2 regions of the Rhizobium gallicum bv. gallicum R602sp genome follow, and region 2 is predicted to be linked to the other one. Evidence: riboswitches for the same ligand, from Rfam matches in the RefSeq annotation. Region 2 holds a riboswitch; the other holds the start of a gene.
What was found. A riboswitch is a leader RNA that binds a small molecule or an ion and turns the genes downstream of it on or off. The one in region 2 is predicted to bind S-adenosylmethionine.
Positions count from the first base shown of each region.

Region 1: it holds a riboswitch for S-adenosylmethionine, as region 2 does, so the genes downstream of both, metA (homoserine O-acetyltransferase MetA) here and RGR602_RS02750 (O-succinylhomoserine sulfhydrylase) in region 2, are expected to answer to the same signal.

Region 1 covers NZ_CP006877.1:3,983,540-3,986,948, reverse strand. Annotated here, with positions in the region: gene RGR602_RS19490 (ABC transporter ATP-binding protein/permease) at 1-1,409, opposite strand, end outside; SAM riboswitch at 1,565-1,642, shown strand; gene metA (homoserine O-acetyltransferase MetA) at 1,705-2,628, shown strand; gene RGR602_RS19480 (aldose epimerase family protein) at 2,750-3,409, shown strand, end outside.
Region 2 covers NZ_CP006877.1:537,930-541,338, forward strand. Annotated here, with positions in the region: gene apaG (Co2+/Mg2+ efflux protein ApaG) at 1-200, opposite strand, end outside; gene RGR602_RS02750 (O-succinylhomoserine sulfhydrylase) at 423-1,607, opposite strand; SAM riboswitch at 1,654-1,732, opposite strand; gene RGR602_RS02755 (2'-deoxycytidine 5'-triphosphate deaminase) at 1,806-2,900, shown strand; tRNA gene RGR602_RS02760 (tRNA-Gly) at 2,945-3,018, shown strand; gene RGR602_RS02765 (ATP-binding protein) at 3,356-3,409, shown strand, end outside.

The sequences.
Region 1 (3,409 bases), 690 kb from region 2:
AACGTGCCACCGGGCACATAGGCCACTTCTGGAACGAAAACCGTGCCGTCGGCGGGCGGCAGCCCTATCTTGCCGCTGCCGCAGGGCCAGAGGCCTGCAAGCGCCTGGAACAGGAGCTTGCGGTTCACATTATGGTCGCCGTTGATCATGACCTTCTCGCCGGCTCTGATCGTGACATCCGTCTCGGCGACGGCAAAGCCGCCGCACAGATCGATCTCTTCGCCGAGCTTGGCGGCGATCATGAGATTCTTGAGGGTGAGCGTATCAGCGTTATCCTCGTAGGTGATCGCATTCTTTGGATTGATGGGTTCGTCCATGCCGTGCAAGGCATGGCGGAAATCGGTCACGCGCATCAGCGTGGCGCGCCACTCGGCGATCGCGGTGAAATTGGCAACATACCAGCGCAGGGCGGTATTCACCTGGTTGAAGGCGCCGACGGACATCATCAGTTCGCCGAAGGTCAGGCTGCCTGAAAAATAGGCGGGAGCCGCGACGATGATCGGGACGACGATGACCAGCCAGCCGTAACCGGCCGAAACCCAGGTGAGGTTAGTGCTGGCCATGGTCAGCCGCTTCAGGATGGCAAGTACCGAAGTGATATCCTCATTGATCCGCCGGCGTTCGTTTTCCTCGCCGCGGGCCACGGTAATCGCCGGCATATTCTCGTTGGCATGCATCAGCGAAAAGCGAAGCTCCGCTTCCTTGGAGAAGCGGTCGGCATTCAAGATCACCAACTTGCGGCCGACGATCTGGCTGAGGATCGAGGCGGATGCCGCATAGAAGATCGCGGCCCAGACCATATAGCCCGGAATGGCAAAGGCGTAGGTGCGAAAATGGAAGACGAAGCCGCTCGAAAGCTCCCAGAGAACGCCGATGAAACTGACGAGCAGGATTGTCGACTGGATGAGGCCGAGCGTGAGGCCGGTTGTGCTTTCTGCAAGGTTGCGGGCGTCTTCATGCAGCCGCTGATCCGGATTGACCCCGATCAGGCCGGTTGAGGCGAGACGCAGCGCACGCTTGCGCTTCAGCCAGTGATCCACGAGATCGCGGGTCAGACCTTCGCGCATATAAAGCGCGGTCATCTGGTTGAGCCACGCCTGGCCGACGTTCATGAGCAAAAGTGAACCGGCAATCAATGCGAAGACCTGGAGCTGATGGAAGAATTCGCCGACGTCGCGGCGCTGCAGGGAATCGTAGAACGGTGCGTTCCAGCGGTTCAGAATGACCTGGCCATAGGCCGTCGCCAGGATCACCGCGAGCAAGATCGAGGCGAGTAGCAGAATCTTTCCACGGACCTTGGAATCCCAGAATGCCGCAAACATCAGTTTCAGGCGGTATCCGAGGCTCAGATCGTAACCTACTCTATCCTGCCCTTGAATGCTCGGCCTGCCTTCGACGTCGTCTGCCATTATGTCCTTCCATGCGGACCATGATGATGCTTGATTAACATGGTGACGCGCCCTGTCCATCAACAGATTCTACCAGTCATTAACGCGTGAGTTACCTTGGTTCAACGCGCGCCCTTCACAATTGCGATTGATTCGCGTGGGCTGCGGCGCTATTTAGGGTTCTCCGTGGTGATTTGGCCGGCCGGCTTGCAGCCACGTTAAATAAGTCGCTAAAGGGCCGCGTGCGGACCGGTAGCGATTCTTTCGCCGCCGGTTTTTTATTTGCCGGTACCTTTTGTTTTGTTGAGTGACCGCAATGCCCATCAAGATCCCCGATACTCTGCCCGCTTTCGAGACCCTCGTTCATGAGGGCGTGCGGGTGATGACCGAAACGGCGGCGATCCGTCAGGATATCCGCCCTTTGCAGATCGGGCTTCTCAATCTCATGCCGAACAAGGTCAAGACGGAGTTGCAGATGGCGCGACTTGTGGGCGCCTCGCCGCTTCAGGTGGAGCTCTCGCTGATCCGCATTGGCAACCATAGGGCCAAGAACACATCCGAAGACCATCTGCTTGCTTTCTACCAGACCTGGGAGGAGGTAAGGCATCGCAAGTTCGACGGCTTCATCATTACTGGCGCACCGATCGAAACGCTGCCTTACGAGGACGTGACCTATTGGACGGAGATGAAGAAGATCTTGGATTGGACCGAGACGAACGTTCATTCGAGCATGAATGTCTGCTGGGGCGCGATGGCGGCGATCTACCATTTCCACAAGGTTCCGAAGTACGAGCTGAAGGAAAAGGCGTTCGGCGTCTATCGCCATAAGAACCTCAAGCCTTCATCCGTCTACCTCAATGGATTTTCCGATAACTTCGAAGTGCCGGTTTCGCGCTGGACCGAGGTCCGGCGGGCCGATATCGACAAGTCCTCAAGCCTCGAAATCCTCATGGAATCCGATGAGATGGGCGTGTGTCTCGTGCACGAGAAAAAAGGCAAGCGGCTCTACATGTTCAATCATGTGGAATACGATTCCACATCGCTTTCCGATGAATATTTCCGCGACGTGAATGCCGGCGTGCCGATCAAGATGCCGCATAATTATTTCCCGCATAACGATCCGTCGCTCGCACCGCAGAACCGCTGGCGCAGCCATGCGCATCTGCTCTTTGGCAATTGGATCAACGAAATCTACCAGACGACGCCCTATAATCTCGACGAGATCGGTACAAAAATCTGAACTGCAGCCGCCGCTGACCTCGTTGCGGCGGCGTTTCTTTTTGTGTTTGACGGTTGCGGTCCTCAACAAATGGAGGCAGGTTCGCGGGCCTGAAACCAACACAGATTTGGGATGGCGAACGATGTCGGAAAAGCTCGAACGGGAAGTTTTCGGGACGACGAAAGACGGCGAAACCGTCTATCGCGTCGAGATCAAGGGCGGCGGCCTTACAGCCAAGATCATGACTTGGGGGGCAGTCATCCAGGATCTGCGGCTCGACGGCCATGATGCGCCTCTCCTGCTCGGCTTCGACGACTTTGCCAGCTATCCCTCCCATTCCTCCTATTTTGGTGCAACGCCCGGCCGCTGTGCCAACCGCATCGGCGGTGGCAAGTTTACCCTCGACGGCAAGGCCTATCAGCTCGAGCTCAATGAAAAGGGCGTTTCGCATCTGCACGGCGGCAGCGACAATATCGCCAAGCGCAACTGGACGATCGTCGAGCACGATGCCGACCGTGTCGTCTTAAAGATCGTCGACCCGGATGGTCGCGCAGGCTATCCAGGCAACTGCACGGTCCAGGCGACTTACCGTGTGCATGGCCATGGCGAATTCTCGGTCGTCTACGAGACGACCACCGACCAGCCGACGCTCGCCAATCTTTGCCAGCACGCGTATTTCAATCTCGACGGCCGCGAAGATGCGCTCGGCCACGATATCATGATCGCTGCCGATCATTATCTACCGACTGACGAGATACAAATCCCGACCGGCGAGATCCGACAGGTCGAAGGCACGGTTTTC
Region 2 (3,409 bases):
GGACCGGTCACCTCGTCCACCAGGCCGTTCTGATCGGTGATGTTCCAGTAGCGATTGATGAGCCGTACTGTCAGGTCCGAATTATTGCTGATCACGATCCGGTAGCCCCAGACATAGCGATCATCATCCGGATCGGATTGCTCCTCCAGATAAAAAGGCTCGACGACAACTTCGATATCTCGTGTGAGCGCGCGGTACATGCCTTACACCATAGCCAAGATATGTTACCCGTATCTTATAGAGCGCTCGATCCGTCAAGAAACGGCACATGCATCATCCTTCAAACCGCGATGATTGCACGTCGTTTTGAACATTAGTCCTAATTTTCGAAGTTAATTCCCGTATTAAAGCGAAGCTCTCGCGCCATTTCTTAGGTGGAGCATGCGGCCGGACCGGCAAGGTCCGGCCGTGGCAATCGCCGGTCAGGACTTAATCTTTGAAAGAGCCTGAGCGAAATCTTCGATCAGGTCATCAGCATCCTCGATGCCGAGCGAAAGGCGAACGGTGCCGGGAGAAATGCCTAGTTCCGCACGGGCCTCATCGCTCAGGTTCTTGTGCGTCGTCGTTCCCGGATGTGTGATCAGGCTCTTGGAATCGCCGAGATTGTTCGAGATTTTGATGATATCGAGCGCATTCTGCAAGGCGAAGGCTGCTTCCTTCCCGCCCTTCAGCTCGAACGCGACGAGCGTCGAGCCGCCGGACATCTGCTTGGCGATGATATCGGCCTGCGGATGATCCTTGCGGCCCGGATAGATCACCTTGGCCACTTGCTTCTGTTCGGCAAGGAAGTCCGCGATCCTGGCAGCACTCGCCGTCTGCTGCTTGACGCGCAGCGGCAGCGTTTCGATGCCCTTCAGAAGCGTCCAGGCATTGAACGGCGACATGGCCGGACCTGTGTGGCGGAAGTAGTCGTGCAGATTTTCGTCGATCCATTCCTTATCGGAAAGCACGACGCCGCCGAGGCAGCGTCCCTGGCCGTCGATATGCTTGGTCGCGGAATAGACGACGATATGGGCGCCGAGCTCCAGGGGCTTTTGGAAGAGCGGCGTTGCGAAGACGTTGTCGACGACCACCTTGGCGCCGATCTCGTCGGCGAGCTTGGCAACGCCTGCGATGTCGATCACTTCCAGCGTCGGGTTCGTCGGGCTTTCGAGGAAGAAGACCTTCGTCGCCGGGCGGATCGCCTTCTCCCAGTTTTCGAGATAGCGGCCGTCGATGAGCGTGCATTCGATGCCGTATTTCGGCGCAAGCGTTTCGACCACCCATCGGCAGGAGCCGAAGAGCGCGCGGGCGGCAACGATATGGTCGCCGGCCTTCAACTGGCAGAGGATCGCCGCGGTGACGGCAGCCATGCCGGAAGCGGTGGCGCGGGCGTCTTCGGCGCCTTCGAGCGCGCACATCCGCTTTTCGAACATATCGTTGGTCGGGCTTCCGTATCGGGCATAGATGAAGCCGTCCGTCTCGCCCTTGAATCGGGCTTCCGCCGCTTCAGAGGTATCATAGACGAAACCTTGCGTCAGGAAGATCGCTTCCGAAGTCTCGCCATATTGCGAGCGCAGCGTCCCTTCGTGAACGAGTTGAGTTGCCGGGCGCCAAGTCTTGCTCATGCCATCACCACCTTCAAACAACAAAAAAACCGGCCGCAAAAGCAGACCGGTTTCATACCCGGTCTTTTTAGCCACTTCTTTAACGTGGCTGCAAGCCGACCGGCCAAATCACCACGGGATAAAGCTGCAATACTGCTGTTAGCTTCTTGCGTCAATTCCTTGAGTTTGGTTTTGTCTGAGGCAAATTATGGATGGAGCATGATGGCTCGGGAAACTGGAATCTTGGCCGATCGCGCAATTGCTGCGCTGTTAGAAACGGGCCGCCTCACGAGTGAGCGGGAACTGGACCGCGATCAGATCCAGCCGGCCAGCCTGGACCTGCGCCTGGGCGCCAAGGCGTTCCGGGTCCGGGCAAGTTTCATGCCGGGTCCCTCGCATCTCGTTGCCGACAAGCTCGACCGGCTGAGCCTGCACGTCATCGATCTCTCCGAAGGTGCCGTGCTCGAAACGGGCTGCGTCTATATCGTGCCTCTCATGGAGCGGCTCGATCTTCCGGCTGAAATGTCCGCCTCGGCCAACCCGAAGAGCTCGACTGGCCGCCTGGACATCTTCACCCGTGTTATTACCGACTACGCGCAGGAATTCGACAAGATTCCTGCCGGTTATTCTGGCCCGCTTTATCTGGAAATCAGCCCGCGCACGTTCCCAGTCGTCGTGCGCCGCGGCTCGCGCCTCTCGCAGATACGGTTCCGGGTCGGGCATTCAATTCTCGGCGAGCCGGAACTGCAGGCGCTGCATGATGCGGAAACGCTGGTTGCAAGCTCCAAGCCGAACGTTTCGGGCGGCGGCATTGCGCTGTCGATCGACCTGGCGGGCGACACGGATGGCCTGATCGGCTACCGCGGCAAGCATCACACGGCCGTCGTCGATGTCGATAAGAAGGCTGAGCACGATATATTCGATTTCTGGGAGCCGCTTTACAGCCGCGGCCGCAATGAACTGATCCTCGATCCGGACGAGTTCTATATCCTCGTTTCGCGCGAGGCCGTGCACGTTCCCCCGCACTACGCAGCCGAAATGACGCCTTTCGATCCGCTCGTCGGCGAGTTTCGCGTGCACTATGCCGGCTTCTTCGATCCAGGCTTCGGCCACGCGCCAGCCGGCGGCATGGGCAGCCGCGCCGTTCTCGAAGTTCGCAGCCATGAGGTGCCTTTCATCCTCGAGGACGGCCAGATCGTCGGCCGCCTGGTTTACGAGCACATGCTGGAGAAACCCGAAAGCCTTTATGGTTCCGGCCTTGGATCGAATTACCAGGCCCAGGGCCTGAAACTCTCGAAGCACTTCCGCATCTGAGAGCCTTGACACCGACACCCATCTGTTGGAAGGCTTCCGTCATCGCGGGTGTAGCTCAATGGTAGAGCAGCAGCTTCCCAAGCTGAATACGAGGGTTCGATTCCCTTCACCCGCTCCAGCTTCTCTCTGTCCGACCCGGGGGCGCAAGCTTGCAGCGCAGGGCGGCTTTCACCGCAAACTGCTTTGCAGGAAGACTTCGTACGAGCAGCCGAATTTCGGCCCTTCAGAACCAGGTTACTCGGATCTTCGGCTGCTGTTCCTGGCAGTCGTCAGTGCATTAATTTAGTCTTGAAAGTTTTCAGGATGGGTTTTTGTTGGCCAGCTCCTGCTACAATGCCATCAAAAGAGCATGCGAGCTGCCCTAAGCTCTTTATCCGAAATGGACGCTCTTGAAATCCGAAATAGACGCATATAAATTCCGAAATGGACGCAGAAAGAATCCTAATTGGACGAAGATGATCGCGCAAGTGCCTCTCTATCCACGATATGCAAATGACCGTGTCACCGTT